DNA from 2 places in the Kitasatospora sp. NPDC004531 genome. Region 1 is predicted to be linked to the other one. Evidence: riboswitches for the same ligand, from Rfam matches in the RefSeq annotation. Region 1 holds a riboswitch; the other holds the start of a gene.
The links. Region 1 has a riboswitch for glycine ahead of gcvP (aminomethyl-transferring glycine dehydrogenase). Riboswitches for the same ligand answer to the same signal wherever they lie in the genome.

Region 1 (5,765 bases):
AACACGCCGTGGGTCGACGGGTAGGTGACCATCAGCACGGCGAGCTGCTCGCGGTGCTGCTCGATCTTCGCCTTCAGGTCCTCGACGTCGACGTCGCCGTCGGCCAGCGTCTTGACCACGACGACCCGCATGCCGGCCATCGCCGCCGAGGCCGCGTTGGTGCCGTGCGCGGACGACGGGATCAGGCAGACGTCGCGCTGGGTGTCGCCGTTCGCCCGGTGGTAGGCACGCACCGCCAGCAGACCGGCCAGCTCGCCCTGCGAGCCCGCGTTCGGCTGGATCGACACCGCGTCGTACCCGGTGACCTCGACCAGCTGCTGCTCCAGCTCGCGGATCAGGGTCAGGAACCCGGCGGCCTGGTCGACCGGCGCGAACGGGTGCAGCTGCCCGAACTCGGGCCAGGTGATCGGCTCCATCTCGGTGGTCGCGTTGAGCTTCATGGTGCAGGAGCCCAGCGGGATCATGCCGCGGTCGAGCGCGTAGTCGCGGTCCGAGAGGCGGCGCAGGTAGCGCAGCATCGCGGTCTCGGAGCGGTGGCTGTGGAACACCGGGTGGGTGAGGTACTCGTCCTCGCGCAGCGCAGCGGCCGGCAGCGCATCGGCGTCCTCGGCGATCTCCGCGGAGACCCCGAACGCGGCGAACACGGCCGCCAGGTGCTCACGGGTGGTCGTCTCGTCGCAGGAAACCGAAACCCGGTCGCCGTCCACCCGGTGCACGTTGACGCCGCCGGCCAGCGCGGCGGCGACGATCTCGTCGGCGCGGCCCGGCACCACGGCCGTCACGGTGTCGAAGAACGCCTCGTGGGCGAGCTCGACGCCGCCCGCGCGCAGGCCGGAGGCGAGCGCGGCGGCGTAGCGGTGGGTGCGGCGGGCGATGTCGGCGAGGCCGTCGGGGCCGTGGTAGACGGCGTACATGGAGGCCATCACGGCGAGCAGCACCTGCGCGGTGCAGATGTTGGAGGTGGCCTTCTCGCGGCGGATGTGCTGCTCGCGGGTCTGCAGGGCGAGGCGGTAGGCGCGGTTGCCGTCGGCGTCGACGGAGACGCCGACCAGGCGGCCGGGCAGGTTGCGGGCGTACTCGGCGCGCACGGCGAGGTAGCCGGCGTGCGGGCCGCCGAAGCCCATCGGGACGCCGAAGCGCTGCGAGGTGCCGCAGGCGATGTCGGCGCCGAGCTCGCCGGGCGAGCGCAGCAGGGTGAGGGCGAGCAGGTCGGCGGCGACGGCGACGATCGCGCCGAGCTGGTGGGCCTGCTCGATGACGGGCTTGATCTCGCGGACGGCGCCGGACGCGCCGGGGTACTGGAGCAGCACGCCGAACACGCCGCGCTCGGCGATCTCGGCCGGGATGCCGTTGGACAGGTCGGCGGTGACGACCTCGACGCCGGTCGGCTCGGCGCGGGTCTGGATCACGGCGAGGGTCTGCGGCAGGGTGTCGGCGTCGACCAGGAAGACGCCGCCCTTGACCTTGGTGACGCGCCGGGCGAGGGCCATCGCCTCGGCGGCCGCGGTGCCCTCGTCGAGCAGCGAGGAGCCGGAGGTGGCCAGGCCGGTCAGGTCGGAGACCATGGTCTGGAAGTTGAGCAGGGCTTCCAGGCGGCCCTGGGAGATCTCCGGCTGGTACGGGGTGTACGCGGTGTACCAGGCGGGGTTCTCGAGGACGTTGCGCAGGATGACCGGCGGGGTGAAGGTGCCGTAGTAGCCGAGGCCGATCATCGAGGTGAGGACCTGGTTGCGGCCGGCCAGCTCGCGCAGTTCGGCGAGCACCTGGGCCTCGCTGCGGCCGGCGGGCAGGCCGAGCGCGGTGAGGCTGCGGATGGCGTCCGGCACAGCGGCGTCGGACAGTTCGTCCAGCGTGCTGTAGCCGACCTGGGCCAGCATCTTCTGCTGGGCGTCGCTGTCGGGGCCGATGTGGCGGTGCTCGAAGGGGCTGGCCTGCTCAAGCGCGGTGAGCGTCGGCTGGGCGTTCATGGGGGTCGGGCCTCCTGGTCGCGGACCGGCGGTGGTACGCACGCCGGCCGGCCGCTGTGGGAGCGTCGGGGCGCACGAACCCGTCAGCCTCCCCCTCTGTCATCGGTACCTGAGAGCTTCGCGCGCCCGGGGTGGTGCCCCGGTCGGCTTGCACCGTCGGCGAGGGCAGCGTCCGAGGGCTTCGGTGCCGACGGTCCTGCCCTGCTTTCCAGAGTGACCTGGCCCTCTCGGTACGGATGCCTGAGAGATTCCGGGGAGGGGTTGCTCCTTCGGCGTCCCGCAACCCGCTTGATCAGCGGTCCGGGACTCTCCCGAGCGGGCTCGGCGGTCGCCGCCCAGGGTACCAGCGCCGGGCTTGACGATCACCGGTACGGCGGTGTGATCCGCCCCGGACGGAGGCATTCGGAATGACACCGTCCGTTACGTGCCTTTTGGTGTGGAATAGCGGCCCGGCACGCTCCTCCGACCGCTCCCCGGACGGGTCCTGCAGGAGCAGCAGCTGGAGGACAGGGTGCAGACCGAAATCGATCCGCGCGACCTGATCGGACACAAGGCGGTCGACCGGAACGGTGACAAGATCGGCACGGTCGACGAGGTCTACCTGGACGACGCCACCGGGGAACCGGAGTGGGCGGCCGTCCGGACGGGCATCTTCGGCCGGGACGCCTTCGTCCCGCTGACCACCAGCGAGTTCTCCGGCGACGAGCTGCACGTCCCGTACGACAAGTCGCTGATCAAGGAGTCCCCGGACTTCGGGGTGGGCCAGCACCTGTCCCCGGAGCAGGAGTTGGAGCTGTACCGGTACTACGGGCTGGACACGGCGGGCGCCGACCGGCCGCTCCGGTTCGCCCCCGCGCCGCCGCCCGCCCCGGCCGCCAAGGAGTACTCGGAGAAGGTCGCCGACCGCGACTTCGGCGACCTCGCCTCCTCCCCCGAACCCGCCCCGGCCCCCGCGCCCGCTCCGGCGCCGGTGCAGGGCCCGGCTCCCGCGCCGGCCGGCTTCACGCCCCCGAGGCCGATCCCCGAGCGGCCCGCCGCCCGTCCCGCCGAGCCGGCCGGGCGGGCGGACCGGCACAAGCCCGCCGCCCCGGTCGAGCTCACCTGCCGCGAGGAGCGCCTGGACATCAGCACCGAGTGGCACACCGTCGGCACCACCCGGCTGCGCAAGTACGTGACCACCGAGGCCGTGGAGCGCCGGGTCCCGCTGGTGCGCGAGCGGGTGCGGGTGGAGCGCATCCCGATCTCGGACGCCGAGCGGGCCTCGCTGAGCGACCAGGAGATCGCCGAGGCCGTCGAGGAGGTCACGCTGCGCGAGGAGCGCCCGGTGGTCCGCAAGTACCTGGCCCCGGTGGAGCGGGTGCGGCTGGTGGTGGAGCGGTACACCGAGGAGCAGGTGATCCGCGAGGAGCTGCGCCGCGAGCAGGTGGAGGTGCACGGCGCGACGAGCGACACCGACCAGGAGACGCAGCGGCGGTCGTGGAACGCGCAGCCGCAGTCCCCGGCGGCGTCTCCGGTCTGACGCAACGCCAACTTCCGGCCCCGGTCCGCCTCGGCGGGCCGGGGCCTTCGCCTTTGCCAAAGTTTAACCATTAGATATTTGACAGCCTGAAGCATCTCCCCCCATCGTTACTTCAGTTCATGCACTATCGCCATATGAAGCAACCCGGAGGATTCCCGTGAGTGAGGCACCACAGCCCACCGCCACGGCCGACAAGCCCACCAGCGCCCGGGTCCTGCCCGCGCTGATCCTCGCCATGCTGGCCTTCAGCGTGGTGCAGACCGCAGTCGTCCCGATCCTTCCGAGCCTGGCCGTGAAGCTGAACGTCTCGGGCTCCGACATCACCTGGCTGATGACCGCCAACCTGCTCTCCGCGGCGGTCCTCACCCCGCTGCTGGGCCGCTTCGGCGACCTGCGCGGCCGCAAGCCGATGCTGCTGGTCTCGCTGGCCGGCCTGGTGCTCGGCTCCGGCCTCGCGGTCTGCACCCACTCCTTCGGCCTGCTGGTCGTCGCCCGGGTCCTGCAGGGCGCGGGCGGCGGCGTGCTGCCGCTGGCGATCAGCATCGTGCGCGACGAACTGCCCAGGCAGAAGGTCACCGCCGGCGTCGCCGCGATCTCCGCCTCGATGGGCGTCGGCTCCGGCCTCGGCCTGGTCGCCACCGGCCTGCTGCTGGAGCAGTGGGACTACAAGTCGATCTTCTGGATGGGCCTGGCCATCGGCCTGGTCGCCGTCCTGCTGGTGGCCCTCCTGGTGCCCAGCGACCCGGTCGTCGACAAGAACGGCGGCGCCGACCCGCTCGGCGCGCTCACCCTGGCCGGCTGGCTCTCCGCCCTGCTGATCGCCGTCAGCCGCGGCAACGACTGGGGCTGGACCTCCAACCGCACCCTCGGCCTGTTCGCCGTCGCCGCCGTCGTCGCCCTGATCTGGCTGCTCGTCGAGTCCAAGGTCTCGCACCCGCTGGTCGACCTCAAGATGATGGCCCGCCCGGCCGTCGCCTTCACCAACATCTCCGGCCTGCTGATCGGCTTCGGCATGTACGGCTCGTTCCTGGTGATCAGCAACTTCGCGCAGACCCCGGAGAAGTACACCCACTACGGCTTCACCGCCACCGTCCTGCACGCCGGCATCATGCTGCTGCCGTCCGCGGTCGGCTCCATGGTCGCCGCCCCGCTCGGCGCCCTCCTGATCGCCCGCCGCGGCCCCCGCCTCCCGCTGGTCGTCGGCGGACTGCTCGGCGCCGTCTCGATGGCCTACCTGGCGCTGCGCCACGACGCCGAGTTCGACATCTACTTCTCCTCCGCCGTCTTCGGCCTCGGCGTCGGCCTGGCCTACGCCGCCATGCCCGCCTACATCAACGGCGCCGTCCCCGCCGAGCAGTCCGGCATCGCCAACGGCATGAACGCCGTCCTGCGCACCGTCGGCGGCGCCGTCGGCACCGCGGTCATGAGCGCGATCCTCACCGGCGACACCCTCCCCGTGCACCTGCCGACCCTGAACGCCTACCAGAACGCCTTCTGGGTCGCCGGCGCCATGTGCCTGGTCGCCGCCGCCGTCCCCTTCGCCATCCGCGCCACCAAGGCCTCCACCCCCGCCCAGTCCCCCGCCCGGACCCTCACCAAGACCGACGCCTGACGGCGTCCCCCTCGCGTACTGGACACACGCGAGTCACCACGGACACCCCCCGCCACGGGCATCGGCGGGGGGTGTCCGCGCGTCCTGCCGCCCAGCCCACCACCACCGCCGCGAACTCGCCTCCCCCCGATCGCGCCCCGGCAGCCGCCCCACCCCTAGACCGCCGGAGGCCTGAGCGGGAGCGCCCCCGAAGCCGACAACGCCTCGTCGTCCACCGCGAACGTCCGCACCCGCCCCGGACGCTCCGAGTACGGCGTCTCGAACCGCACCGTCACCCGCCCCACGCCGCTCCCCTGCACCCACCCCGGCCCGTACTCCCGGTGCGTCACGTCCTGCCCCGGCCACCACCGCCGCGCCACCGGCTCGACCGCCTCCTCCTCGACCTCCTCCTCGGCGTCCTCCCCCTCCTCCCCGTCCACCTCCTGCTCCGCCTGCGCGAACAGGTCCTCCTGCGTGTAGTCCGCGAGCTGCGCGACCCCCACCCCCAGCAGCCGCACCCCGCCGGTGGTGTCCACCTGCCCGGCCAGCCGCCGCGCCGTCGCCGCGATCACCACCGGATCGTCCGTCGGCCCGCCCAGCGTCTCCGACCGCGTGAGCGTCGAGAAGTCGAACCGCCGCACCTTCAGCACCACCGTCCGCCCCGACCGCCCGGCCGCCCGCAGCCGCC
Region 2 (5,765 bases), on a different contig from region 1:
TGCCCTGCGGGCGGCGTTCGGCGGCTCCGCGCAGCGGGCCCCTGCGGGGAGCCGGCTGCGCACCGGCACCGCGCCTTTCGGACGGGCCGGGGCCAGGGGGAGGCTCTGCGGGCAGCCCGCGAGGCGGCTTCGAGCCTGCGGGCTTCCGGCGCAGCCGGGAAGGCACTGCCTCGCGGCGGCATCGACGCCGGGGGCGCGGCTGGGAGGCGTCCGGCGTGCCGTGCCCTGCGGGCGGCGTTCGGCGGCTCCGCGCAGCGGGCCCCGGCGGGGAGCCGGCTGCGCACCGGCACCGCGCCTTTCGGACGGGCCGGGCCAGGGGGAGGCTCTGCGGGCAGCCGGTCAGCACTCGATGACGTTGACGGCGAGGCCGCCGCGGGAGGTCTCCTTGTACTTGATCTTCATGTCGGCACCGGTTTCCTTCATGGTCTTGATGGCCTTGTCGAGGGAGACGTGGTGGCGGCCGTCGCCGCGGAGGGCCATGCGGGCGGCGGTGACGGCCTTGACGGAGGCCATGCCGTTGCGTTCGATGCAGGGGATCTGGACCAGGCCGCCGACGGGGTCGCAGGTGAGGCCGAGGTTGTGCTCGATGCCGATCTCGGCGGCGTTCTCGACCTGTTCGGGGGTGCCGCCGAGGACCTCGGCGAGGCCGCCGGCGGCCATCGAGCAGGCGGAGCCGACCTCGCCCTGGCAGCCGACCTCGGCGCCGGAGATGGAGGCGTTCTCCTTGAAGAGCATGCCGATCGCGCCGGCCGCGAGGAGGAAGCGGACGATGCCGTCCTCGTCCGCGCCCGGGATGAAGTTCAGGTAGTAGTGCAGGACGGCGGGGATGATGCCGGCGGCGCCGTTGGTGGGGGCGGTGACGACGCGGCGGCCGGAGGCGTTCTCCTCGTTGACGGCCATCGCGTAGAGGGTGACCCATTCCATCGCGTTGCCGGGCCCGATGCCCTCCGCCCGCAGGGCCCGCGCGGCGGACGCGGCGCGGCGGCGGACCTTGAGCCCGCCCGGCAGGATGCCCTCGCGGGACATGCCGGCGGCGACGCACTCCTTCATGACGGCCCAGATCTCCAGCAGCCCGGCCCGGATCTCGGCCTCGGTGCGCCAGGCCTTCTCGTTCTCCAGCATCAGGCCGGAGATCGACAGGCCGGTCTCCCGGGCCAGCCGCAGCAGCTCCTCGCCGGTGCGGAAGGGGTACCGCAGCACGGTGTCGTCGGGCTTGACGCGGGCCTCGCCGATCGCGTCCTCGTCGACCACGAAGCCGCCGCCGACCGAGTAGTAGGTCTTTTCGAGCAGCACGGCGCCGGCGGCGTCGTACGCCCACAGGGTCATGCCGTTGGCGTGGTAGGGCAGGGCCTTGCGGCGGTGCAGGACGAGGTCGGTGTCGGCGTCGAAGGGGATCTCGTGGCGGCCGAGCAGGTTGATCCGCTTGTCGGCGCGGATCCGGTCGACGTCGAGGTCGGCCCGGTCGACGTCCACGGTGCGCGGGGAGTTGTTCTCCAGGCCGAGCAGGACGGCCTTGGGCGTGCCGTGGCCGTGGCCGGTGGCGCCGAGGGAGCCGTACAGCTCGGCGCGGAGCGAGGCGACCTGGTCGAGGAGTCCTTCGGTGGAGAGCCGGCGGGCGAACATCCGGGCGGCCCGCATCGGGCCGACGGTGTGCGAGGAGGACGGTCCGATGCCGATGGAGAAGAGGTCGAAGACGCTGATGGCCACGGGGTGACGTCCTTGTCTGGTCTCGTGGAGTGGTCCGCCCGGTGGGACGGTGGGCTGCGCATGGAACGGGGCACCGCGCGCACGTCTTCCAGTGTGCGCGGTGCCCCGGGGGTTCCGGGCGGCCGCCGGGTCGCGGCGGCCGTCGGGAGGGTTACAGCTCGGGGTACAGCGGGTGCTTGGCGGCGAGCGCGGTCACCCGGGCCTTGAGCGTCTCGGCCTTGGCGGCGTCGAAGCCCGGCTTGAGGGTCTCCGCGATGACGTCGGCGACCTCGGTGAAGTCCTCGGCGCCGAAGCCGCGGGTGGCCAGCGCCGGGGTGCCGATGCGCAGGCCGGAGGTGACCATCGGCGGGCGCGGGTCGTTCGGGACGGCGTTGCGGTTGACGGTGATGCCGACCTCGTGCAGGCGGTCCTCGGCGTCCTGGCCGTTGAGCTCGCTGTTGCGCAGGTCGACCAGCACCAGGTGGACGTCGGTGCCGCCGGAGAGGACGGAGACGCCGGAGGCGGTCACGTCGTCCTGGAGCAGGCGCTCGGCGAGGATCTTCGCGCCTTCCAGGGTGCGGCGCTGGCGGTCCTTGAACTCGTCGGTGGCCGCGACCTTGAAGGCCACCGCCTTGCCGGCGATGACGTGCTCCAGCGGGCCGCCCTGCTGGCCGGGGAAGACCGCGGAGTTGATCTTCTTGGCGAACTCGGCCTTGGACAGGATGACGCCGCCGCGCGGGCCGCCCAGGGTCTTGTGGGTGGTGGTGGTGACCACGTCCGCGTACGGCACCGGCGAGGGGTGCAGGCCGGCGGCGACCAGACCGGCGAAGTGCGCCATGTCGACCATCAGCAGGGCGCCGACCGAGTCCGCGATGCGGCGGAACTCGGCGAAGTCCAGCTGGCGCGGGTAGGCGGACCAGCCGGCGATGATCAGCTTGGGCTGGTGCTCCTTGGCGAGGCGCTCGACCTCGGCCATGTCGACCTGGCCGGTCTTCTCGTCCACGTGGTACGCGGCCACGTTGTAGAGCTTGCCGGAGAAGTTGATCTTCATGCCGTGGGTCAGGTGACCGCCGTGGGCCAGGTTCAGGCCCAGGATGGTGTCGCCCGGCTGGATCAGCGCGAACATCGCCGCGGCGTTCGCCTGCGCGCCGGAGTGCGGCTGCACGTTGGCGTGCTCGGCGCCGAACAGCTCCTTGACCCGGTCGATGGCGAGCTGCTCGACCACGTCGACGTGCTCGCAGCCGCCGTAGTAGCGGCGACCGGGGTAGCCCTCGGCGTACTTGTTGGTGAGCACCGAGCCCTGGGCCTCCATGACCGCCACCGGGGCGAAGTTCTCGGAGGCGATCATTTCCAGGGTGGTCTGCTGGCGGTGCAGCTCGGCGTCGACCGCGGCGGCGATCTCCGGGTCGAGCGCGTGGAGGGACTGGTTGAGAACCGTCATGAGGGGGTCTCCCGGTCAGGCGCCGGTGAAGGCGGTGTAGCCGTCGGCGTCGAGCAGCTCGTCGGTCGCCTCGACCCGGACCTTGAACAGCCAACCGCCCTCGAAGGGCTCCGAGTTGACCAGGGCCGGGTCGTCGATGACCTCCTGGTTGACCTCGGTGACCTCGCCGGTGGCGGGGGAGAAGAGGTCGCTGACCGACTTGGTGGACTCGAGCTCGCCACAGGTCTCACCGGCGGTGACGGTGTCACCCACCGCGGGGAGCTGGACGTAGACGATGTCGCCGAGGGCGTCGGCCGCGTGCGCGGTGATGCCGACCGTCGACACCCCGTCCACGGCGGCGGTCAGCCACTCGTGCTCCTTGGTGTACTGCAGGTGCGTGGGGTTGCTCATGACGTCATTCTCCAGGATCGCAAGAGGGGAGGGCACGGCCGTCCGCTGGGCGGACGTACCGGAAAGAGCTGCTCGGACAGCAGGTGAAGGGCCGACGGAGGGTCAGCGGGCGCGCTTGTAGAACGGCAGCGCGACGACCTGGACCGGCTCGGCCTTGCCGCGCACGTCCACCGCGACGGTGGTGCCCGGCTCGGCGTGCGCGGCGTCCACGTACGCGATGGCGATCGGCTTGCCCAGGGTCGGGGACGGCGAACCGGAGGTGATCCGGCCGATCACGGCGCCCTCGGCGTCCACCACCGCGTACTCGGCGCGCGGGACGCGGCGGCCCTCGGAGACCAGGCCGACCAGCTTGCGCGGGGGGTTGGCCTCGGCTGCGGCGGCGGCCTCCTCCAGCGCCTTGCGGCCGACGAAAGCGCCGTCGTTGGTGGTCTTGTCGAAGCGCACCACCCGGCCCAGGCCGGCGTCGAACGGGGTCAGCTCGGTGGACAGCTCGTGCCCGTACAGCGGCATGCCGGCCTCCAGGCGCAGCGTGTCGCGGCAGGACAGGCCGCACGGGACCAGGCCCTCGGCGGTGCCGGCCGCGGTCAGCTCGGTCCACAGGTGCTCGGCGTCGGCGGGGGCGCAGAAGATCTCGAAGCCGTCCTCGCCGGTGTAGCCGGTGCGGGCCAGCCAGACCTGGCGGCCGGCCACGGTGGCGGGCAGCAGCGCGTAGTACTTGAGGCCGGGCAGGTCGGCGTCGGTCAGCTTGGCCAGGATGCCGTTCGCCTCCGGGCCCTGGACGGCGAGCAGCGCGTAGGCGTCGCGGTCGTCGCGGACGACGGCGTCGAAGCCGGCGGCGCGCTCGGTCAGGGCGTCCAGCACCACCTGGGCGTTGGAGGCGTTGGCGACCACCAGGTACTCGTCCTCCGCGGTGCGGTAGACGATCAGGTCGTCCAGGATGCCGCCGTCCTCGCGGCAGATCATGGTGTAGCGGGCGCGCAGCACGCCGAGCGCGGAGATGAAGCCGACCAGCGCGTGGTCGAGCAGTTCGCCGGCCTGCGGGCCGGAGACGGTGATCTCGCCCATGTGCGACAGGTCGAACAGGCCGGCCTTGGTGCGGACGGCGAGGTGCTCCTCGCGCTCGCTGCCGTAGCGCAGCGGCATGTCCCAGCCCGCGAAGTCGGTCATGGTGGCGCCGAGCGAGCGGTGCAGCGCGTCGAGCGCGGTCAGGCGGAGGGACACGACAGGACTCCCGGGATCTGGAAACGGGCAGGCTGGGGCGAATCTCCCCGTCTGTCGTCGAACCTGAGAGCTTCACCGCATCCCGGACAGGATGGCGGTTTGCACCGTGGGTGGGCGCACGGCAGGGCCGTGTCCACTTTCCAGATCTGCCTCGCCCGGGCGGTAGGGGGGCCTGAGAGATTCCGGGGAGGACTTGCTCCTTCGGCGCCGGTCGCGACCGGGTGACGGTCGTTCCGGCTCTCCCGCGCGGGTTCGAGCGGCCGGTATGAAGTTTGGGCGGGCCCATCATGGCACGCCGGGAGCCGCTGGTGGGAGTGGGGACGGGTCACAGTTCGGCCCGGGCGTCCGCCCGCGCCGCTAACCTGATCGCAACCGTGAGTGTGGAGGGGCGAGATGGGGTTCCCGCTGGGTCAGGTTCCGGAGAGCGGGAGCTGGCCGGCCAACGAGCTGGAGCAGGTGCTGGTGGCTGCGCTGGGCGATCCGGGGGCGACGCCCCGGGTGATCGAGGTGCTGGCGCGCAGTCAGGTGTGGATCCCGCTGCCGTCCGGCGCCGATCCACAGTCCGGCGAGCTCGACCTGCCGACGCTGGAGCTGGCGGGCGCGCCCTACGTGCCGGTGTACAGCTCGCAGGAGGTGTACCTGCAGCACGCGCCCGGCATCCCGTTCGCGATCGCCCCGATGTGGGAGTTCGCCCGGGGCCTGCCGCTGGGCGTCGGCGTCGCGGTCAACCCGGAGGCGCAGGTGGGCATCCCGGTGCCGCCGGAGGGCGTCGGGGAGCTGCGGCGCGGGCCGCGCGGCGAGCAGTGGGAGGCGCAGGGCGTCACCGAGGGTGCCCGGGTGGCGCTCAAGGAGCCCGAGCCGCACCAGGAGCCGTACGCCTTCCTGGCCGCCGCCACCGGTGAACTCGCGGCGCTGCCGGGTGTGTTGACGGCCCGTCGGGCGCTGGCCCGGGTGGAGGGCGAGTCGACGCTGCTGTACATCGGCGTCCAGCTGGACCCGGCGGCGCCCGCCGACCCCGGCGACGTCA

Region 2: it holds a riboswitch for glycine, as region 1 does, so the genes downstream of both, gcvT (glycine cleavage system aminomethyltransferase GcvT) here and gcvP (aminomethyl-transferring glycine dehydrogenase) in region 1, are expected to answer to the same signal.

Annotation. Positions count from the first base shown of each region.
Region 1 is NZ_JBSGDD010000024.1:65,200-70,964, forward strand. Features, by position in the region: gene gcvP (aminomethyl-transferring glycine dehydrogenase) at 1-1,967, opposite strand, end outside; glycine riboswitch at 2,057-2,184, opposite strand; glycine riboswitch at 2,186-2,291, opposite strand; gene ACWEMJ_RS13230 (PRC and DUF2382 domain-containing protein) at 2,479-3,486, shown strand; gene ACWEMJ_RS13235 (MFS transporter) at 3,644-5,098, shown strand; gene ACWEMJ_RS13240 (DNA polymerase IV) at 5,254-5,765, opposite strand, start outside.
Region 2 is NZ_JBSGDD010000143.1:14-5,778, forward strand. Features, by position in the region: gene ACWEMJ_RS32270 (L-serine ammonia-lyase) at 340-1,707, opposite strand; gene ACWEMJ_RS32275 (serine hydroxymethyltransferase) at 1,859-3,127, opposite strand; gene gcvH (glycine cleavage system protein GcvH) at 3,143-3,517, opposite strand; gene gcvT (glycine cleavage system aminomethyltransferase GcvT) at 3,620-4,738, opposite strand; glycine riboswitch at 4,889-4,993, opposite strand; gene ACWEMJ_RS32290 (enhanced serine sensitivity protein SseB) at 5,132-5,765, shown strand, end outside.